2 regions of the Nonomuraea sp. NPDC049152 genome follow, and region 2 is predicted to be linked to the other one. Evidence: predicted binding sites of a transcription regulator. Region 2 holds the regulator's gene; the other holds the start of a gene.
What was found. The regulator HrcA, encoded in region 2, represses chaperone genes, less so after heat shock. The targets are predictions, from matches to a motif close to TTGGCACTCTCNNNNNGAGAGTGCCAA.
Positions count from the first base shown of each region.

Region 1 (9,613 bases), on a different contig from region 2:
CTCGCCGGTCGCGGCGTTGAGGCCCTCACCTGGGGTCAGGTTGCGGACCTTCTCCACCACGACGCCGCCCTCGAGGCCGGCGTTGATCGCGATCTGCTTCAGCGGCTCCTCAAGAGCCTTGCGCACGATCGCCGCACCGGTGGCCTCGTCGCCCGACAGCTCGAGCTTGTCGAACGCCTTGGTGCCGGCCTGCAGCAGCGCCACGCCACCGCCGGGGACGATGCCCTCCTCGACGGCCGCCTTCGCGTTGCGAACGGCGTCCTCGATGCGGTGCTTGCGCTCCTTGAGCTCGACCTCGGTCGCGGCACCCGCCTTGATGACGGCGACGCCACCGGCGAGCTTGGCCAGGCGCTCCTGGAGCTTCTCGCGGTCGTAGTCGGAGTCGGTGCGCTCGATCTCGGCGCGGATCTCGTTGACCCGGCCGGCGATCTGCTCGGCGTCACCGGCACCGTCGACGATGGTGGTCTCGTCCTTGGTGACGACGATCTTGCGGGCGCGGCCCAGCAGGTCGAGGGTGGCGGACTCGAGCTTGAGGCCGACCTCCTCGGAGACGACCTGACCGCCGGTCAGGGTCGCGATGTCGCCCAGCATGGCCTTGCGACGGTCACCGAAGCCCGGGGCCTTGACGGCCACGGAGCGGAACAGGCCGCGGATCTTGTTGACGACCAGGGTGGCCAGGGCCTCGCCCTCGATGTCCTCGGCGATGATCAGCAGCGGCTTGCCGGACTGCACGACCTTGTCGAGCAGGGGCAGCAGGTCCTTGTTCGCCGAGACCTTCGAGTTGACGATGAGGATGTAGGGGTCCTCGAGGACCGCCTCCATGCGCTCGGGGTCGGTCACGAAGTAACCGGAGACGTAGCCCTTGTCGAAGCGCATGCCCTCGGTGAGCTCGAGCTCGAGGCCGAAGGTGTTGCTCTCCTCGACGGTGATGACGCCTTCCTTGCCAACCTTGTCCATCGCCTCGGCGATGAGGTTGCCGATCTCGACGTCACCGGCGGAGATGGAGGCGGTCGAAGCGATCTGCTCCTTGGTCTCCACGTCCTTGGCGAGCTTGGAGAGCTCCTCGCTGACGCGCTCGACGGCGGCCTCGATGCCCTTCTTCAGGGACATCGGGTTGGCGCCGGCGGCGACGTTGCGAAGGCCCTCACGAACCAGCGCCTGGGCGAGCACGGTGGCGGTGGTGGTGCCGTCACCCGCGACGTCGTCCGTCTTCTTGGCGACTTCCTTGACCAGCTCAGCGCCGATCTTCTCCCACGGGTCCTCGAGCTCGATCTCCTTGGCGATGGATACACCATCGTTGGTGATCGTGGGAGCGCCCCACTTCTTCTCCAGCACGACGTTTCGGCCCTTGGGGCCGAGGGTCACCTTGACGGCGTCGGCGAGCTGGTTCATACCGCGCTCGAGACCGCGCCGGGCGTCCTCGTCAAACGCGATCATCTTGGCTGCCATAAGGCTAGACCTCCCAGATGCAGGGTGGCTTTCAGCGGACCGAGCCGACGCCCGCGACGGCATGGGCCCGACTCCATTCGGCGGACCCCATCGTCTCGATCCCAGTGTCTGGCACTCTCATAACGAGAGTGCCAACGAACTGTTTAGCACTCTACCCTGCCGAGTGCAAGCCAGACGGCTTTCCGCGCAGGTCAGCCCAGCATGTTGGTCATCATCAAGACCTGTTCCCTGGTTGGCCCCGCGCCTACCACGTCATCACGCGGAGATTCGGTCTCGCCCTCAGGCAGCACCCGCGCGGGCGGGTCCGACCGACGTCCCACGGCCCCAGAGTACGGCGGGCAGGCCCGATCGGCTCACGCGGATCAGGCCTGCCGAGTCGACGAAAAAGGACATGACAGATCCTCACGGACTGCGCTCCGTGTGAGCTGCCGGTTCTTGATGGTTCAGACCGTCCTGACGGATTCCGCCTGGGGACCCTTCTGGCCCTGGGTGATCTCGAACTCGACCCGCTGGCCCTGTTCGAGTGACCGATAGCCATCCATCATGATCGCTGAGTAATGGACAAAAACATCCTTACCACCGTCTACCGCGATGAAGCCGTAGCCCTTGTCCGCGTTGAACCACTTGACGGTGCCCTGCGCCACTTCCGACTCCTCTTACTTGGCTCTGGACCCCGCCCATTCACTCGCGAGATCCGCGATCGGCGCGACTTATGGGGAAATCAGCCGCACGATCGCCCTCGACCATACCTGTGGCATGCCGTAGAACAACAGAGTCAATCGCCAAACTACTTCTTGGCGTTCGCGGAGGCATTCTTGTAGTCGCGGAAAGGTTAGTTAAATATTCCACTTTCTTGCGAAAAGGCCGGCCGTACGCGAGCTGCGGCCTTTAGCCGCGGACGCCCCAGGAGTCCCTGCCCACACGCCCATGCCGCCCAGCCAGGCAGGACCAGGAAGGTGCGCCGTTAAAAACGGGCATAAGATACAAAAACGCCCGCGAGAAAACCTCGCGGGCGTCCGTGAAGACCGAAAAGGGTCAGCCGCCGGCCACGGCGGGGATGATGGAGATCTGCGCGCCCTCAGGAGTGGCGCTGTCGAGTCCGCCCACGAAACGGACGTCCTCTTCCCCGACATAAACGTTGACAAAACGGCGAAGCTTGCCCGATTCATCCAAAATTCGCGCGCCGATACCCGGGTAGTCGGCGTCGAGCTTCTGCAGCACCTCGCGAAGCGTGGCACCCTCGCCACTCACCTCCGCGCTGCCGCCCGTGTACGTGCGCAGGATGGTGGGAATCCGCACCGAAACGCTCATGACTTCTACCTTTCCTTTCAGACAGCCGCGCGGAACGCGTCAAGGGACGGCCTGATCACGGCCGTGGGTGTGGCGTCGTCCGCGATCGCGTCGAGCGTCTTGAGCCCGTCACCGGTGTTGAGCACCACGGTGGTCAGCGAGGGGTCGAGCTGACCCGTGTCGACGAGCTTCTTCAGCACGCCGACGGTCACCCCGCCCGCGGTCTCGGCGAAGACGCCCTCCGTGGACGCCAGCAGCTTGATCGCGGACACCACCTCGGCGTCCGTCACGTCCTCGACCGCCCCACCCGTACGGCGGGCGATGTCGAGCACGTAGGGCCCGTCGGCGGGGTTGCCGATGGCCAGCGACTTGGCGATGGTGTCGGGCTTGACCGGCTGCACCACGTCGTGCCCTGCCTTGAAGGCCGTGGAGACCGGCGAGCAGCCGAGCGCCTGCGCGCCGAAGATCTTGTAGGGGGCGTCCTCGACCAGCCCGAGCGCGATCAGCTCCTTGAAGCCCTTGTCGATCTTCGTGAGCTGTGACCCCGAGGCCACCGGAATGACGATCTGGTCCGGCAGCTTCCAGCCGAGCTGCTCGGCGATCTCGTAGGCCAGCGTCTTGGAGCCCTCGGCGTAGTAGGGCCGCAGGTTGACGTTGACGAAGCCCCACTTGTCGCCCAGCGGGTCGCCGATGAGCTCGGAGCAGAAGCGGTTGACCTCGTCGTAGGTGCCCTGGATGCCGACCAGCTTGCCGCCGAAGACCCGCGCCATGGCGATCTTGGCCTGCTCCAGGTCGGCCGGGATGAACACGCAGGCGTCGAGTCCCGCGCGGGCCGCGGCCGCGGTCACCGCGCCGGCCAGGTTGCCGGTGGACGAGCACGACAGCGTGTGGAAGCCGAAGTTGCGCGCCGCCTCGACGGCGATGGCGACCACGCGGTCCTTGAAGGAGTGGGTGGGGTTGCCCGAGTCGTCCTTCACGTGGAGGTCGCGAATGCCGAGCGCCTTGCCCAGATTGTCGGCCTTGACGAGCTTCGTCCAGCCAGGGTTCATGTTCTGCTTGCTCGCCACGTCGACGGGCACCGGCAGCAGCGAGCGGTAACGCCAGATGTTGGCGGGTCCTGCCTCGATGTCGGCGCGGGACACGGACCCGAAGGAGTAGGCCACCTCGAGCGGCCCGAAACACTCCAGACACGCGAAGCTGGGGCCGAGGTCGTAGCGCGCGCCGCACTCGCGGCAGGACAGAGCGACAGCAGGACCGAAGTCAAGCGACATGAAGCGAGGCCTTCCCTCATCTTCGTCTGCGACCACCCTGGCCACAGACCGGAATTGGCACCTGTCCCGGCCGGCCTCGTCACTTCACGAGTTCAGTCCGGGAGGGTTGCCGGGGCTTCGCAGGGCCGGTCCCTCCACCCCTCTGGATGAGCAATATGAAGTTATGGGCATCACCATACCCGGCCGTGCTCGTGACACGACCTGTCGTCTCACTAGCTGAGACGATAAGTATCACCGAGCGCGGCCTGAACGTACTTGCGCGCCTGGTGGATCCGCGACTTGGCGGTGCCGAGCGGGATGCCCAGTTGCTCGGCCACCTCGTTGTAGTCGAGCTGGACGATGTCGCGCAGCACCAGCGCCTGGGCCAGGTCGGGCTTGTCGGCCTCCAGCGCCTCCATGGCCTCGAGCAGGTCGAGCCGTGACCCCGCGATGACGCTCACCCTGCGCACGTCGGGCTTCTGCACGGGCAACTCCTCCGAGGTCTGCTCGGCGGCCCTGCGCTTCAACGACCTGTAGGTGGTGCGCGCGCAGTTGGCCGTCACGATGTGCAGCCACGTGCTGAACCTCGCCCTGCCCTCGAAACGGGCGATGTTGCGGGCGACCGCGAGCAAAGTGTCCTGGCACGCCTCCTCGGCGTCCTGGTGATATGGCAGGATACGGGCGCAGTGGCGCAGTACGTCGGGCTCGATCCGCTTCAGGAGCTCGCCAAGCGCGCGGTGATCGCCGCCCGCGGCGGAGCGGGCCAGTTCCTCGGTTAGCTCATCTAGGGCCATAGCGAGATCCTATGTTCGGGGTCATGGTGGATGTTGTGAACAGCGTTCTTGTGGCTTCGAACCGTGGCCCTGTCTCCTTCACCGTGTCCGACGACGGCGACCTGACCATGAAACGCGGCGGCGGGGGCCTGGTTTCCGGGCTCTCGGGAGTGGTCAGGGACGAGGGCGTGCTCTGGGTGTGCGCCGCGCTGTCCGACGGCGACCGCAGCGCCGTACGGCTGGCCCCCGGTGGTCGGCTCGACCAGGCGGGCTATGACACCGGCAAGTTGCGCATGCTGGACATCCCGCCTGCGACCTTCCACCGCGCGTACAACGCGGTGGCCAACTCGACCCTCTGGTTCGTCAACCACCTGCTGTACGACACGCCTAACGCCCCCTATTTCGGCACAAGGTTCACCAAGGAGTGGGAGTCCTACCGCGACTACAACGGCGCCTTCGCGCTGGCGCTGGCCGAGGAGGCCAGCCACGGCGCCAAGGTGATGGTGCAGGACTACCACCTGACGCTCACCCCTGCGATGCTCCGGGCCGAGCGCCCCGACCTGCGGATCAGCCACTTCAGCCACACGCCCTGGGCACCGCCCGAGTACTTCTCGCTGCTGCCCGACGAGGTCGCGCGCGAGGTGCTCGAAGGCATCCTGGGCGCCGACCACGCGGGGTTCCTGACCGAGCGGTGGGCCAACGCGTTCATGGACTGCTGCCAGAGCCTGCTGGGCGCCAAGGTCGTCGACAGGTCGGTCAGCCACGAGGGCCGCACCACCCGCATCGGCGTGCACGGCCTCGGCGTCGACGGCGATTCGCTGTGGAAGCGCGCCTGCGAGCCCGACGTCGAGTCGAACATGGCCGCGCTGCGCGAGCAGGTCGGCGACCGCAGGCTGATCGTGCGCATCGACCGCACCGAGCTGTCGAAGAACATCGTCCGCGGCCTGCTGGCCTACAGGGAGTTCCTCGCCGCCCATCCCGAGTGGCACGGCCGGGTGGTGCATCTCGCCTTCGCCTACCCATCCCGCCACGACCTGCCCGAATACCGCGAATACACTGCCGCCGTGCAACGCTGTGCCAAAGAGATCGAAGACGAGTACGCCACCGAGGACTGGGATCCGCTGATCCTCAACGTCAACGACGACTACCCGCGCTCTCTCGCCGCCTACCGCCTGGCCGACGTGCTGCTGGTCAACCCCATCCGCGACGGCATGAACCTGGTCGCCAAGGAGGGCCCGATCCTGTCCCCGCGCTGCGCACTCGTGCTCTCGCGCGAGGCGGGCGCGGCGGCCGAGCTGGGCGCCGACGCTCTCGTGATCAACCCCTTCGACGTCGGCGAGACGGCCGAGGCCCTGCGCGCGGGGCTGGAGATGGCGGAGGAGGAGCGGGTACGGCGATGCGCGAGGCTCAAGGCCGCCGCCACCGCCCTGCCTCCGCGACGATGGCTCGGCGAGCAACTTGCCAGCCTCTGACCGGCTGACCAGAGACAGAATCACCTGGCTCGTCTACCTCCAACTCGCTGTCTTCGCGACCTTCATCTACGGCCTCAGCGCCGCGCTCCCCCTGCTCCGCGCAGACCTCGGCGTCTCGGCCGCGGTCGGCGCCCTGCACGGAACCGCCATGGCCGCAGCCACCATCGCGGCGGGCCTCGCGATCCCGTTCCTCACCCGCAGGTACGGCAGGCGCGCCGCCGTCTGGATCGGCCTGGCGGGCATCAACGTCGGCATCGTCATCGTCATGCTGCTCCCCGTCCTACCCGCCACCCTCACCGGTTTCGCGATCGCGGGCGGCTTCGGCTCGGTCATGCTCTACACCGCGATGGCCGCGCTGAGCGACCACCACGGATCCGCCGGCCCGGCCGCCATCAGCGAGGCGAACGCGATCGCCGTCGTCGTGGGCATGGCTGCCACCTTCCTGGTCAGCCTGGCCGCCCAGTCGGCGTTCGGCTGGCGGGCCGCGCTGCTCCTCACCCCTGTGCTGTCCGCGCTGCTGGCGCTCACCATGGGCGGAATCAGGCTCGCAGGGGCGCAGGAGCGCTCCGCCAGGGTCACGGGGCGGCCCGGCTGGCGCTTCCACGCCGCCTGCGCGGTGCTGTTCTGCTGCGTGGCGATCGAGTTCAGCTTCAACCTGTTCGGCGCGGAGCTGCTGGCAGGCCGTACAGGACTGAGCACGGCGACCGCGGCCACGGGGCTGACGGCCTTCATCGGCGGCCTCGCCGTCGGCAGGTTCGTCGGCGCCCGGCTGGCGCTGCTGCTGCCGCCCGCGGCGCTTCTGGTGAGCGCACTGGCGGTGACAGGGGCCGGCTGGCTGCTGTTCTGGCTCGGCACCGAGCCGCTCGTGGCCTACACGGGTCTGGTGATCAGCGGCCTCGGCGCCTCCATGCACTTCCCGCTGGCAATGGCCGGGGTGATCGCCGCCTCAGGCGACCGCCCCGACCTGGCCTCGGCCGCCTCCCCGGTCTGGGCCGGGCTCGCCATGGGCGTGGGCCCGTTCGCCCTCGGCGCCCTCGCCGACGGCTACGGCACGCACACCGCGTTCCTCATGGTGCCCGTGCTGGCGGGCCTGGCCGCGGGCGGTGTGCTCAGCGCCAGACAGCCCGCTTGAGCGCGGCCCCGAGTCCCGGCGTCGACCACTGGTCCACGATGAGGATCTTCGACGTCGGCAGGTACCAGATCCGCTGCGGGTAGGTCACCTTGGTCGGCTTGAAGCCTTGGGTGTGGCAGGTGATCTTCCACTCCCTGTGGTACGCCTTGTGCCCGCTGCCGACCGGCCTGAGTCCCGAGACGCTCGGCTTCTCCGGCAGCGGCGAGGAGTAGTAGCGCTTGTCGTGGACGCACTCCATCACGCCGCTGCTCGGGTGGTAGGGCTGGTCGACCCTGAACGGGTTGCCCTCCGAGGCGTACCTGATGCTCTGCGGGCCCAGCAGCCAGAACCCCTGGCACTCGGTGGCCCGCTTGCCGCACGGTCCGGTGATCACGTGGACGGCGCCGAACTCGGACTTCTTGACCTTCCACGCGGCGGGCACCTTGATCGTTGTTCCTCTGAAGGACAGCGCCTGCGTGTCGGCGTGGGCTCCGGTCAGGACGAGCGAGGCCGTCACGGCCAATGTCATCAACATGAGCGCGAAGCTAGTCTGCCCCGGTTGCAGATGAATCGCGGATGGCTGCCGCCAGATCGGCGAGCAGCGCGATGATGCCCTCGGGCCCGTCGACGACCAGGTCGGCGCGCTCGGCGAGCTCGGTGACCTCGGCCGAGCCGCTGCACACGGTCACCCCAGGCAGGCCCGAGGCCCGCACCGCGTCGAAGGCGGCCAGATCTCCCAGGTCGTCGCCCGCGAACAGCACCGAACGCGCCGCCCGCTCGGCCAGGAACAGGTCGAGCGCGTGCCCCTTGTCCATGCCGGGAGGTCGCAACTCCAGCACCATCCGGCCAGGCTCGACGACGAGGGAGTGCGCCGCCGCCAGCTTCTCGAGCGGATCGCGCAGCAGCTCCAGTGCCTTCGCCGGGTCGGGGGCGCGCCTGGTGTGGACGGCCACCGCCCGTTGCTTGTCCTCGATCGTCACGCCCTCGATGCCCTCGACGAGCCTGGGCAGTTCGGCCTTCGCCCGCATGACGCCGGGAGGCGGCGGCGGGGCGCTCACCCTGCCGCCCTCCCAGCGCTCGAACCCGTAGTGACCGAGCACGACCAATCCAGGGACCTTCTCCAGCCCTTGGCCGTACTCGATGGCGGTGGCGGCAGGCCTGCCCGTCACGATGACCACCGCCTTGACCCTGCTGCCCAGTTCGGCCAGGACGGCAGAGGCGGCGGGATGGATCCTGGCGTCATGGGGGTCGGGCACGATCGGCGCGAGCGTGCCGTCGAAGTCGAGCCCGATCACCGCGCCGCCCGGATCGCGCACAATGGCTTGGATTCCTGGAATGCTCATCACGCGGCTGGCCGTACCCAGGCAGTCAGGGGCGCATTCCCAGCCTGCGGGCCGCGCGCTCCCTCTGGCGGGCCGCCCTCAGCCTTCGCAAGCGCTTGACCAGCATCGGGTCGTGCTCCATCGCCTCCGGCCTGTCGATGAGATCGCCCAGCAATTGGTAGTAGCGGGTGGCGGAGAACCCGAAGGCGTCGCGGATCGCGTGCTCCTTGGCGCCCGCGTGACGCCACCATTGGCGCTCGAAGGCGAGGATCTTCAGGTCGCGCTCGGACAGGGGTCGTGGTGGTTCCTGGGCAGCACTGTCACCGCTGACCGGTGCAGTGTCCATGGTCTCTCCTCCTTGGTCGGCGCGGCCCGTGGCCCATCGTAATGTGCGGAGTGCGGCTGTTCACGGCGGTTGCGGAGACGTACAGTCACGAAGTGTGAGCCCAGTCATCACGCTTCTCACCGACTACGGACTCGAAGACGGGTATGTGGCCGCCTGTCACGGAGTGATCGCGGGGATCGCTCCGCAGGTCCGCGTGATCGACGTGTGCCACCTCGTGCCTTCGGGTGACGTCCGCAGGGGTGCGGCGATCCTCGCCCAGACCATCCCCTACCTCCCCGCGGGCATCCACATCGGGATCGTCGATCCGTGCGCCGGCGGCGCGCGCCGCGCGGTCGCCGTCGAGGCGGGCGAGCGGATCTTCATCGGCCCCGACAACGGCCTGCTGTCCTGGGCGATCGCCACCAGCGGGGGCGCCACGGCCGCCCACGAGATCACCAACACGGACCTGCTCCTCAGCCCCGTCTCGCCCACCTTCCACGGCCGGGACGTCTATTCGCCCGTGGCGGCGCACCTGTGCACGGGGAACAAGCTGTCGGACGTCGGGTCCGAGATCCCGCTGGACAGGCTCGTCTCGCTACCTTCGCCCATCTCGCACGTCCG
Region 1 covers NZ_JBEZDO010000007.1:294,632-304,244, forward strand. The annotation lists gene groL (chaperonin GroEL) at 1-1,449, opposite strand, end outside; gene AB0B45_RS16325 (cold-shock protein) at 1,893-2,093, opposite strand; gene AB0B45_RS16330 (MoaD/ThiS family protein) at 2,485-2,760, opposite strand; gene thrC (threonine synthase) at 2,778-4,010, opposite strand; SAM riboswitch class I at 4,024-4,163, opposite strand; gene AB0B45_RS16340 (RNA polymerase sigma factor) at 4,223-4,783, opposite strand; gene AB0B45_RS16345 (trehalose-6-phosphate synthase) at 4,807-6,234, shown strand; gene AB0B45_RS16350 (hypothetical protein) at 6,221-7,366, shown strand; gene AB0B45_RS16355 (hypothetical protein) at 7,344-7,880, opposite strand; gene otsB (trehalose-phosphatase) at 7,891-8,688, opposite strand; gene AB0B45_RS16365 (DUF3263 domain-containing protein) at 8,714-9,013, opposite strand; gene AB0B45_RS16370 (SAM-dependent chlorinase/fluorinase) at 9,108-9,613, shown strand, end outside.
Region 1: the regulator HrcA is predicted to act here: its motif matches at 1,558-1,584, upstream of groL (chaperonin GroEL).

Region 2 (12,933 bases):
TCCAGCCCCTAGGGCTACCAGCGTCCCGTGCGCGCCTGCACGACCGCGGCCGCCGCGACCCCGGCCGTCGAGGTCCGCAGCACCGTCGGCCCCAGCAACGTGGGTACGGCCTTCGCCGCCGTGAACCTGTCGAGCTCGTCCCGCGCGATCCCGCCCTCGGGCCCCACCACGAGGACGATGTCGCCCGTCGCGGGCAGCTCGACCGTCGCCAGCCCCTCCTCGGCCTCCTCGTGCAGCACCAGCGCCAGCGCCGCGTCCGCGAGCAGCTCGGCCACCTGCGCCGTCGAGTGCTGGGGTGTGACCGTGGCGGCGTGGAACCTGCGGGCCTGCTTGCCCGCCTCCCTGGCCGTCGCCTGCCACTTCGCCAGGGACTTGGCCGCCCTGTCGCCCTTCCACTGCGTGACGCTGCGCGAGGCCGACCACGGGACGATCACGTCCACGCCCGCCTCGGTCATCATCTCGACGGCCAGCTCGCCCCTGTCGCCCTTGGGCAGCCCCTGCACCACGACGAGGCGCGGCGAGGGCGCGGGCACCTCGAAGCGGCGCAGCACCTGCACCCGCAACGAGTCCTTGAGCACCTCAACGGCCACACACTCGGCGACCGACCCGGCCCCGTCGGTCAGGTCGACCCGCTCTCCTTGACGGATGCGCCGCACGGCCGCGGCGTGTCGCCCCTCGGCGCCGCCGAGGACGAACTCCGCACGGCCGAAGTCCGAGGCGTCGGCGAGGAACACGGGCACGGTCACAGCAGCCTCCCCCTAGGCGGGCGACGTGACGGCGGCCGGCCGGAGTCCCGCTGGCGCAGCGTGATGGACGGGCCCCGGCCACGTGACCGCGGTGGGGCCGAGCCGGCCTGCCGTAGCAGAAGATGATCTAACGGCCGTTGAAGGCATCTCTCAGCCTGGAGAAGAACCCTTGCTGGCCGGGGGCGAACTTGCCCGGCGGGCGCTCCTCGCCGCGCAGCTTGGACAGCTCGCGCAGCAGGTCCTCCTGCGACTGGTCGAGGCGGGTGGGCGTCTCCACGTTGACGTGGATCAGCAGGTCGCCGCGGCCGGTCTCGTTGAGACGCTGGACGCCCCTGCCGTACATCGTGATGACCTGCCCGGACTGTGTGCCCGGCCGGACGTCGATCTCCTCCGCGCCGTCGAGCGTCTGGACGGTCAGCGACGTGCCGAGGGCCGCCGCGGTCATCGGGATCTGGACCGTGCAGTGGAGGTCGTCGCCGCGCCGCTCGAAGATCTCGTGCGGCTTCTCGACGATCTCCAGGAACAGGTCTCCAGGAGGGCCGCCGCCGGGGCCGACCTCGCCCTCGCCGGCGAGCTGGATGTGGGTGCCGTCCTCGACGCCCGCGGGGATGCGGACCTTGATCGTACGGCGGGTGCGGACCCTGCCGTCGCCCGAGCACTCCTGGCAGGGGTGCCTGATGATCGAGCCGAACCCGCCGCACTGCGGGCACGGCCTCGAGGTCATGACCTGGCCCAGGAAGGACCTGGTGACCTGGGAGATCTCACCGCGCCCCTGGCACATGTCACAGGTGTCGGGATGCGTGCCAGGAGCGGCGCCCGAACCCGAGCACACCTCGCACAGCACCGCGGTGTCGACGTTGAGCTCCCTGGTGGTGCCGAACGCCGACTCACGCAGGTCGAGCTCGACCCTGATCGTGGCGTTGCGCCCCCTCCTGGCGCGCGAGCGGGGGCCTCGAGCCCCGCCGGCCGAGCCGAAGAAGGCGTCCATGATGTCGCTGAAGGGGAAGCCCGCGCCGAATCCGCCGGCTCCGGCGCCCGCGCCCGCCCCCGCGAAGGGGTCGGCACCCAGGTCGTACATCTGCCGCTTGTTGGGATCGGACAGGACCTCGTAGGCCTGCGTGATCTCCTTGAAGCGCTCCTGCGTCGCAGGATCGGGGTTCACGTCGGGGTGCAGCTCGCGAGCCAGGCGACGATATGCCTTCTTGATCTCGTCCTGACTGGCGTCACGGCGGACCCCGAGGGTGCCGTAGTAGTCGTTTGCCACTTATCGACCTCTTATGAAGCAGCCAGGATCTGGCTGACGTAGCGTGCCACCGCGCGCACAGCGCCCATCGTCACGGGGTAGTCCATCCGGGTGGGACCGAGCACGCCGAGGCGGGCCCCCGAACCGTACCCTGTGGCGACGAGGGAGGTGCCACGCAGTCCTGTGTAGGGGTTTTCCGAGCCGATCCTGACGGTGAGCGTGGTCGGCATGTCGGAGGTCTCGCCGAGCAGGCGCATCAGCACGACCTGCTCCTCCAGCGCCTCGAGCACGTCGCGCAGGCCCGTGGTGAAGTCGGCGCCCGCCAGATTGGCCGCGCCGGCGAAGACGATCTTCTCGTCGTGCCGCTCGACGAGGGTCTCCAGCAGCACCGACAGGATCGTCGCCGCGGCCGGCCGGTCCTCGACGGGCAGCCGTTCAGGAAGGTCGGAGATCTGGTCGGGCACCTGGTTGAGCCCGCAGCCGTCGAGGCAGGCGTTGAGCACCGCGCGCAGATGCGCGATCCTCGACTCCTCGATCGTCTCCGGCAGCTCGATGACCCGCTGCTCGACCCTGCCGGTGTTCGTGATCAGCACGAACATCACCCGCCTGTCGGTCAGCGGCACCAGCTCCAGGTGACGGACCGTCGACTGCGAGAGCGCCGGGTACTGCACCACCGCGACCTGCCTGGTCAGCTGCGCCAGCAATCTGACCGTGCGGGTGACCACGTCGTCGAGGTCGACCGCACCGGCGAGGAACGTCTCGATCGCCCTGCGCTCAGCGCTCGACAGCGGTTTGATCTGCGAGAGCTTGTCGACGAAGAGCCGGTAGCCCTTGTCCGTCGGCACCCGTCCCGCGCTGGTGTGGGGCTGGGCGATGTAGCCCTGCTCCTCCAGCGCGGCCATGTCGTTCCTGACCGTGGCCGGAGAGACGTTGAGATTGTGGCGCTCGGCCAGCGCCTTGGAGCCCACCGGTTCGTTGGTGGACACGTAGTCCTCGACAATGGCGCGGAGCACCGCAAGCTTCCGATCATCGAGCACGTGCTCACCTCCCTGCCTGTGAAGGAAACGACAGGTCTAGCACTCTGTGTTCCCGAGTGCCAAGTGTACGGCTCTCACCCACAAGGTGCGATAACACACCGAGTCAAGCCGACTGCAAGCCGCAGGTCGACAATAGTGGGCATGACCGACGTTCGACCGCCGTACCGGCAGGACCCGAGGTACGGCGCCTACGCTCCACCTCCTGACCCGAGGCAGATCAGGCCGCGTGCCTGGTGGATCGCGGTGGTCTGGGTGCTGGCGTTACTGACGGCGGTCAGCGGTGTCGTCGGGTTCGCCTCGGGCATGCGTTCCACCCTGCAGGAGCTGGTTCCCGCCAGGCCCTTCGCCCCCGGCGAACCGGTCACGGTGCCGATCGACCCGGCCGACCAGCCGGGGCTCTTCCTGTCGAGCCGGCGGCCCGTCCACTACTCGTGCGAGATCCACGGCGGCGACCTGGCAGAGCCGAACGGCAGGCAGACCGTCAACGAGTGGAAGCTCATCCAGCTGATCGACGTGCCGGAGAAGGGCGAGTACGAGGTCTACTGCGACATCGAGGAGGACGCCCACGCGCTGTTCGGCGTCGGCCGCCAGGTCACCGCGGCGACAGCCGAGATCGCCGGCAGCGTCGTCGTGCTGCTGGCCGTGCCGGGCGCGGGCATCCTGTTCGCGATCATCATGACGATCGCGATCCTCGTGCGCAGGAGCAACGCGCGCAGGAACGGCGATTTGCTACGGTCCCCCCATGTACGAGCGTGACGTGCTTGCGGGAAACTGGCGGCGCCCGGGTAAGGGGAAGATCCCGACCGTGCCGGCCGAACGCGACCTGGTCGTCGAGGACGCCGACAGCGGGTTCTGCGGCGCGGTGGTGGCCTGCGACAAGGAGGCCGTCACGCTCGAGGACCGCTTCGGCAAGCGGCGCCTGTTCCCGCTGGCGCCCGCCGCCTTCCTGCTGGACGGCAGGCCCGTGACACTGGTACGGCCGGCCGCTCCCGCCGCCACGGGTCCGCGTCGCAGCGCCTCGGGTTCGGTCGCCGTCGAGGGCCTGCGCGCGCGGGTGGCCAGGGAGAGCCGCATCTACGTCGAGGGCGTGCACGACGCGGCGCTCGTGGAGAAGATCTGGGGCCACGACCTGCGCGTCGAGGGCGTAGTGGTGGAGTACCTGGAGGGCGTGGACGACCTGCCCTCGATCGTGTCCGAGTTCGGTCCAGGGCCTGAGCGCAAGCTCGGCGTGCTGGTCGACCATCTGGTTCCCGGCTCGAAGGAGAGCCGTATCGCCGCTCAGGTGACCTCGCCGCACGTGCTGGTCGTCGGGCACCCCTTCGTCGACATCTGGCAGGCGGTCAAGCCCTCCGTGCTGCGCATTCCCGCGTGGCCGCAGGTGCCGCGCGGGCTGCCGTGGAAGGAGGGCGTGATCGCCGCGCTGGGCTGGGGGCTCGAACCCGCCGACGCGTGGCGCAGGATCCTCGGTGCGGTGTCCACATATGCCGACCTCGAGCCTTCGCTGCTCGGCAGGGTCGAAGAGCTGATCGACTTCGTGACGGAGACAGGATGAGCGAGAACTTCCCGCAACCGCCCGATGGTGACGCCACCAGGCGCGTCGAGCGTTCCGACCTGCCGGGCTCGGGCCCGCAGCAACCACCGGGCTACGGCCCGCCGCCCGGGGGCCAGCCGCCCTCTGGGGGCCACAACCAGCCCTCAGGGGGTTACGGCCAGCCGTCCGGCGGTTATGGCCCACCCTCCTCAGGAGGTTACGGCCCTCCTCAGGGCTATGGACCTCCTCAGGGCTACCCGCCTCCGCAGGGCTACCCGCCCCCGCAGGGTTACGGTCCGCAGCCTGGCTACGGTCCTCCCGGCTACCAGCGCCCGCCGTACACGCCAGGCCAGTACGGCCCCAGGCCGGGCAGCGACGACACCAACATGGCGATGCTGGCCCACCTGCTCGGCATCCTCACCGGCTTCGTCGGCCCGCTGATCCTGTACTTGGTCAAGCGTGACGAGTCCCCCTACGTCCGCGACCAGTCCGCGCAGGCGCTCAACTTCCAGATCACGGTGTTCATCGGCTACATCGTCTGCACCGTGCTGGCGTTCGTGCTGATCGGCTTCGTGCTGATGTTCGTGCTGTGGATCGCGGCGCTCGCCTTCGAGATCATCGCGGCCATGGCGGCGAACAGGGGCGAGAACCACCGCTACCCCGTCAACATCAACTTCGTCAGCTGACGGCCCTGAACCCGCAGTTGCCGCTGGCGGAGCCGGGCGTGTTCGCCGAGCGCGCCGCCACGCGGTAACGGGACCCGGCTCTGATCACCTCGCGCTCGCCCTCGTCCGGGCCACGCGGGTCCCTTGCCGGCGGCGAACCAGCTCGCGCCCCACTCTCCACGTTCCGCGGCGACGGCGAGGCCGAACACCGCGGGGAGCGCGTCAAATGGTCAGGTCACGGATCAGAGCGTCGGCCAGCAACCGCCCGCGCAGGGTGAGGACCATGCGCCCCGCCTTGAACGGCTCGGTCTCCAGCAGCCCGTCACCCAGCGCCCTGGCCACGACGGTGCGCGCGTCGCCCGCCACGTCGGCCAGCGGATAGCCGGAGACCAGCCTCAGCTCCAGCATCAGCCGCTCCACCTCGCGGTCGTCGGCGGCGAGCACCTCGCGTGCGTGCGCGGGCGAGGCGCCCGCCGCCAGGCGCTGCGCGTAGGCGGCCGGATGCTTGACATTCCACCAGCGGGTGCCGCCGACGTGGCTGTGTGCCCCCGGCCCGACCGCCCACCAGTCGCCGCCGGTCCAGTAGAGCAGGTTGTGCCGGCACCTGCCCGCGTCGGAGGTGGCCCAGTTCGACACCTCGTACCACTCGAAGCCCGCCTGCGACAGCATCTCATCGGCGATGAGGTAGCGGTCGGCCGCCACGTCGTCGTCGGGCATCGGCAGCTCGCCGCGCCTGATCCTGGCCGCCAGCCTGGTGCCGTCCTCGACGATCAGCGAGTAGGCGGAGACGTGGTCGGGCTCGGCCTCGATCGCCGCCCGCAGCGACGCCCGCCAGTCGTCGTCGCTCTCTCCGGGGGTGCTGTAGATCAGGTCCAGGTTGACGTGGTCGAACCCGGCCTTCTTCGCTTCCTGTACGGCCTGCGCCGCCCTCCCGGGGGTGTGGTGCCTGTCGAGGACCTTCAGCACGTGTTCCCTGGCGCTCTGCATTCCGAAGCTGACGCGATTGAAGTCGCCCTCGCGCAGCTTCTCCAGGTAGGCGGGGTCGACCGACTCGGGGTTGGCCTCGGTCGTCACCTCGGCACCCTCGGCCAGGCCGAACTCCTCGTCGATCGCGCGCAGGATCCTGGCCAGGTCGGTCGCGGGGAGCAGCGTGGGCGTGCCCCCGCCGAAGAACACGGTCTCGACGGGCAGCCCTGCGTCGCCGAGGACGCGGCGGGCCAGCCGTACCTCCTCGATGGCGGTGTCGGCGTAGTCGCGGTGGGAGGCGCCAGGGCCCAGCTCGGCGGCGGTGTAGGTGTTGAAGTCGCAGTAGCCGCAGCGGGTCACGCAGAAGGGCACGTGAACGTAGAAGCCGAAGGGGCGCTCGCCCAGGCCGTTCAGCGCGCTCGCGGGCAGTTCGCCCGACGCGGGCGCGGGATCGCCGTCGGGAAGGGTGGATGGCACGCTTCCAGTCTGCCGTGCGTCGCGGACCACCTTGTCCCCCCCATTGACGAGCCGATCGGGCGGGCCTACGATCCGGGTCAACTTTAAGGAAAGTTTCCTATAAGTGCGCCACTGGAGACGCCCGTGAAGAGAGCCCTCATCGTCCTGTCCTGCTTAGTCCTGGGTCTGACGGCAGTGGCGCTGCCCGCCGAGGCCCACGGCGGGTTCAAGCGAGTCGCCTACTTCATCCAATGGGGCGTCTACGGCAGGAACTTCCACGTCAAGGACATGGACGCCAGCGGCGCGGCCGCCAAGCTGACCCACGTCAACTACGCCTTCGGCTTCGTGGGCGCCGACGGCACCTGCGTCTCCGCCGACCCGTGGGCCGACTGGCAGCGCCCCGTGCCCGCCGAGCAGAGCGTGGACGGCGTCGCCGACGCCCCAGGCCAGGCGCTCAACGGCAACCTCAACCAGCTGCGCAAGCTCAAGGCCAAGCACCCCGGGCTGCGTGTCCTGCTCTCCCTCGGCGGCTGGACGGGCTCCCGCTCCTTCTCCGACGCCGTCCTCACCCCCGAAGCGCGCGCCAAGCTCGCCACCTCCTGCGTCGACATGTGGCTCAAGGGCAACCTGCCTGGACTCGAGGCGGGCGCCGGCGCGGGCGTGTTCGACGGCCTCGACCTCGACTGGGAGTGGCCGGGCTCCGAGGGCTCGCCGGGCAACGTGATCAGGCCGGAGGACAAGCGGAACTTCACGCTCTTCCTGGCCGAGCTCAGGTCGCGGATGAACGCGCACTCCCGCTCCGCCGAGCTCACCGCCTTCCTCCCTGCCGCGGCGACGAAGATCGACGCCGGGTTCGAGGTGCGCAAGGTGTTCAAGCTGCTCGACTTCGCCACCGTCCAGGGGTACGACCTGCGCGGCTCATGGGAGGCGCAGACCGGGCACAACGGCAACCTCCTCACCGACCGCCGCGACCCGAACCCGGTGCGCTACAGCGTCGACCAGACCGTCCGCGACTACCTGTCGCGCGGCGCTCCCGCCAGGAAGATCGTGGTCGGCGTCCCCGCCTACGGCCAGGGCTGGACCGGGGTCACCGCCGGCGGCGACGGCCTGTACAAGCCCGCGACAGGGCCCGCGCCCGGCAAGTGGGCGGCCGGCACCGAGGACTACAAGGACCTGGTGGGCAAGCCTGGCAAGCGCTTCCGCGACCTGCGGACCGGCACGGTGTGGCTGTACGACGGGAACGAGTTCTGGTCGTACGACGATCCGGCGGTGCTGGCGCAGAAGGCGACCTACATCAGGCTGAAGGGGCTGGGCGGTTCGATGATGTGGTCCATCGACCAGGACGACGCCAGGGCCTCGCTCACCTCGGCTCTCTACCAGATCCTCCGCTGACCTTCCCCGCCTGCCGCGAGCATGCTGAGCGGCAGGCGGGGACCATGACTCGCGGGGACGGCGCAAGGGGTTCGCGCCGTCCCCGCGTCCTGGCGCCGGGCCTGCGTCCTCGTGCCGGGCCTGCCGTCACCTCCGCCGTCGACCTGGACCACCAACGACGGTGACCGCCGGCCGACGCGCACGGAGGCGCGCGTGCCTGTCTCCGCCGCCGAGATCATCGCGGGACATCGCCCGCAAACCCGCATAAAAGACTCACATCAACAACCTGTTCGCCAAGATCCAGGTCACCACCCGCGCGCAAGCCGTCGCCCACGCCTTCCGGCACGGACTGGTCCCCTGACCGAGCGTCAGCAGGCTGGCCGGTTCAGCAGCGACTCCTCGTCGAACTCGGCCAGTTGTAACAAGCTGTCAAGCGCGGCCCGCCGCATCTCCTCGACCGAGGCCCCTTTCTCCCCGAAACACTCCGCCGCCACATCGAGCACCGCCTCCACCACCGCCGAGTCGGGGTAAGGCACCTCCACGTGCACCCTCCCGTCGGTGCCCACCTCGCTCGGCGTGAAGTGCAGCCGCAGCAGCCGCCGGGTCTCCTCGGCCACCGCCACGCCCAGCATGGCGGCCTTGACGAACCGCTCGGACTCGGCGTTGTCGCCGTCCATGCCACCTCCATTGTCGGACACGTGTTCGATCAGTGGAGAAGCTACGGCACCGCACCGACAAATTCAGAAGGCCACCATGACGTCCAGACCGCCGTCTGGAAAGGGCCGGGCGTCGAGCACCGGGCCTTTCGCTTGTGGCTACTTCTTGGCCTTGTCCACGCTGGACTCGGTGGACAGCGCGGCGACGAAGGCCTCCTGGGGCACCTCGACCCTGCCCACCATCTTCATGCGCTTCTTGCCTTCCTTCTGCTTCTCCAGCAGCTTGCGCTTACGCGAGATGTCGCCGCCGTAGCACTTGGCGAGGACGTCCTTCCTGATCGCCCTGATGTTCTCTCGGGCGATGACGCGCGCGCCGATGGCCGCCTGGATCGGCACCTCGAACTGCTGCCTGGGGATCAGCTCGCGCAGCTTCTTGGCCATGTCGACGCCGTAGCCGTACGCCTTGTCCTTGTGCACGATCGCACTGAAGGCGTCGACGGGCTCACCCTGCAGCAGGATGTCGACCTTGACCAGGTCGGCCTCCTGCTCGCCCGCGGGCTCGTAGTCGAGCGAGGCGTAGCCGCGGGTGCGCGACTTGAGCTGGTCGAAGAAGTCGAAGATGATCTCGCCCATCGGCAGTGTGTAGCGGATCTCGACGCGGTCCTCCGACAGGTAGTCCATGCCGAGCAACTGGCCGCGCCGCCCCTGGCAGATCTCCATGATCGCGCCGATGAACTCGGACGGGGCCAGGATCGTCGACTTGGTGACCGGCTCGAAGACCTGCGCGATCTTGCCGCCGGTCGGGAACTCCGACGGGTTGGTGACCGTGAGCTCCTTGCCGTCCTCCATGACGACGCGGTAGACCACGTTCGGCGCGGTGGAGATCAGCGACAGGCCGAACTCGCGCTCCAGACGCTCGCGGACGATCTCCATGTGGAGCAGGCCGAGGAAGCCGACGCGGAACCCGAAGCCCAGCGCGGCGGAGGTCTCCGGCTCGTAGACCAGCGCGGCGTCGTTGAGCTGCAGCTTGTCGAGAGCCTCGCGGAGCTCGGGGTACTCGTCTCCGTCGATCGGGTAGAGCCCGGAGAAGACCATCGGCTTGGGGTGGTCGTAGCCGGCCAGCATCTCACCGGCGGGCTTGACCGCGGAGGTGATGGTGTCACCGACCCGCGACTGGCGCACGTCCTTCACGCCGGTGATCAGGTAGCCCACCTCGCCCACGCCGAGGCCCTTGTCGGCGATGGTCGGCTCGGGTGAGATGACGCCGATCTCCAGCGTCTCGTGGTGGGCGCTGGTCGACATCATGAGGATGCGCTCGCGCTTGCCGAGGTGGCCGTCGACGACCCTGACGTAGGTGACGACGCCGCGGTACGTGTCGTACACGGAGTCGAAGATCAGCGCCCGCGCCGGCGCCTCGGCCCGGCCCACGGGCGCGGGCACGGTCGCCACCACATGGTCGAGCAGCTCGGCCACGCCCACGCCGGTCTTGCCGGACACCCTGAGCACGTCGGAGGGGTCGCACCCGATGAGCCCCGCCAGCTCCTCGGCGAACTTCTCCGGCTGCGCGGCGGGCAGGTCGATCTTGTTGAGCACCGGGATGATGTGCAGGTCGTTGTTCATGGCCAGGTAGAGGTTGGCCAGCGTCTGCGCCTCGATGCCCTGCGCGGCGTCGACCAGGAGGATCGCGCCCTCACACGCCTGCAGCGACCGCGAGACCTCGTAGGTGAAGTCGACGTGGCCCGGCGTGTCGATCATGTTGAGGACGTGGCCGTTCCACGGCAGTCGCACGGCCTGCGACTTGATCGTGATGCCGCGTTCGCGCTCGATGTCCATCCTGTCGAGGTACTGCGCGCGCATGGAGCGCTCGTCGACCACGCCGGTGATCTGCAGCATCCGGTCGGCAAGCGTCGACTTGCCGTGGTCGATGTGCGCGATGATGCAGAAGTTGCGGATCAACGCGGGGTCGGTCTGGCCAGGCTGATTGCGCACCGAAGTCCGTTTCGACAAGGGTTGAGGTCAAGCGTCTTTCATGGTGACATGCCCGGGTGATTGCCCGAACCGTCATCCGCCGCGGTCTGCGCGTCCTGGCGCTGGCCTTGGCCGTCCTGGTCGCGCTCACCGCCTTCGTGGCAGTGGCGCTCCGCCTTCAGTTTACCGGGGCGCCAGAGGCCTGGGCGAAGAGCACGGGTAACGATGCGCTGTGGCTCGGGCACGCGTGGGTCGACGGCCGCCGCACCGAGCGCGATGTGGAGGCCCTTGCGGTACGGCTGCGCACCACCGGCATCAGGGACGTCTTCGTCCATTCCGGCCCCTTCGAATGGGACGGCACCCTCGACCCCGCCAAGCATCCCAACGCCGGAAATTTCCTGAAATGGTGGCGGCAACATCTGCCTGACGTGCGGGTCTCGGCCTGGCTCGGACAGTCCGTCAAGAACGGCCTCGACCTCGACGACCCCGCCGCCCGCGCCCGGGTGCTCGCCGGGGCGAAGCACATCATGGACCTCGGGTTCGACGGCATCCACTACAACTTCGAGCCGATCGGCGACGGGGACACCGACTTTCTCGACCTGCTCGACCGCACCCGGCCGCTGACCAAGCTCCTCTCGGTGTCGACGCCGCAGCTCGAGCCGTACCCCCTCATGCGCCTGGCCGCCCGCGCGACACTCGGGCACGACAAGTACTGGTCGCACGGCTTCTACCAGGAGGTCGCCCGCCGCACCGACCAGGTCGCGATCATGACCTACGACTCGTTCATGCCCGCGCAGTCCCTGTACGGCGGGTATGTCGTCCGGCAGGCGGAGCTCGCGCTCGACCTCACCCCCGCCACGACGTCGATCCTCATCGGGGCGCCCGCCTACCACGACCACGGCGTGCCGTTCCTCGACGGGTCGGAGAGCGTCGCGGGGGCGGGCGAGGGGGCTCGGCTCGCCCTTTCGTCGTACGGCAGGCGGGAGGGGTTCGGGCTGGCGCTGTACGTGGACTTCGCGGCGACGGAGGAGGACTGGAAGGAATACACCGACCACTGGGCCATCCCCCCGAACCACCCATAACCCCCACCGAACACTCGGACCCGCAAGGTCTCCCGGAACGCGAGGTCTCCGAACGCGAGGTCTAGCGGGCCCGCGGATGGGAGTTCTGGAGGTCGGGCCCGCAGGACACCACGTATGCTGGCGAGGTGCAGGTCGTTGATTTGAGCGGCGACCTGGATTATTGGTAACCTGTACAACTGCGTGTGGCGCGCCCTCTCATCGAGCCCGCGCGCCCCATCCGATTCCTGACCTTCACCGAGGCTTCTTCGTGGCGAACATCAAGTCCCAGATCAAGCGCAACAAGCAGAACGAGAAGGCTCGTCTGCGCAACAAGGCTGTCAAGTCTTCCCTGAAGACGGCGATCCGCAAGTTCCGCGAGGCCGCTGAGCAGGGCAACGTCGACGAGGCCGTGGCGCTGCAGCGCGCCGCCGCTCGCCAGCTCGACAAGGCTGCCAGCAAGGGCGTCATCCACAAGAACCAGGCCGCCAACCGCAAGTCGGCGATCGCTCAGCGCACCGCCGCTCTGCAGGCTGCCAAGTAGTCGCAGACGCACCAGCGACGCCGCACTCCGCGATCTCGGAGTGCGGCGTTTTCGTGTGCGACGGCACCTTCCCGAAACCGCGCATGAGATCCGGATCCGATCGCTCCACGCGCTGACCACTGCGCCAACACCAGAAATATCCGGACCTCGTCGCGAACGTGTCACAGTTTCGACATCACTCCAGCGTATCGGCTGTGTCACCGTTGAGAAGATCGACTTGCCGACGCCCCGCATCGTCCTCAAGGGTTCACAGAACGGGAGCGAGTAAAGAGCGGAGGCGACATGCGGGCGCGCGTTCCGCTGGTACTCAGGCGAGCCGCCAGCGAGCCACTGCTCCTGCTGGCCGCCTTCGGCTCCGTTCTCCTCGCCACAACGACCCTCGTCGCGCTGACGATGTACGCCTCCTCGATCGCCGACGCGGGGGTGCGCCGTACGATCGAGAACGCGTCGATCAGGACGACCGCGGCCACCATCACCACCCCCGTCACCGCCGCCTCCCTCCCCGGGGTCGAGCGCGCGATCCGAACCGTCACCGCCCAGGTCTACACGGGCGCTCCCGTCGCGCTCACCGCGAGCATGCGCTCCGACTCCTACGTCGTCCCAGGTCAGGAACGGCAGGCCAAGCCCGAGCTGTATCGCTTCAGCAGCTACGAGGGCCTCGACCGGCACGCCAGGCTCGTCGACGGCGCATG
Region 2 covers NZ_JBEZDO010000021.1:32,169-45,101, reverse strand. The annotation lists gene AB0B45_RS32435 (hypothetical protein) at 1-12, shown strand, start outside; gene AB0B45_RS32430 (16S rRNA (uracil(1498)-N(3))-methyltransferase) at 15-746, opposite strand; gene dnaJ (molecular chaperone DnaJ) at 874-2,010, opposite strand; gene hrcA (heat-inducible transcriptional repressor HrcA) at 2,022-3,026, opposite strand; gene AB0B45_RS32415 (hypothetical protein) at 3,168-3,782, shown strand; gene AB0B45_RS32410 (DUF3097 domain-containing protein) at 3,769-4,578, shown strand; gene AB0B45_RS32405 (DUF4870 domain-containing protein) at 4,575-5,243, shown strand; gene hemW (radical SAM family heme chaperone HemW) at 5,445-6,665, opposite strand; gene AB0B45_RS32395 (glycoside hydrolase family 18 protein) at 6,789-8,036, shown strand; gene AB0B45_RS32390 (hypothetical protein) at 8,384-8,692, opposite strand; gene lepA (translation elongation factor 4) at 8,831-10,660, opposite strand; gene AB0B45_RS32380 (hypothetical protein) at 10,717-11,721, shown strand; gene rpsT (30S ribosomal protein S20) at 11,969-12,241, shown strand; gene AB0B45_RS32370 (ABC transporter permease) at 12,524-12,933, shown strand, end outside.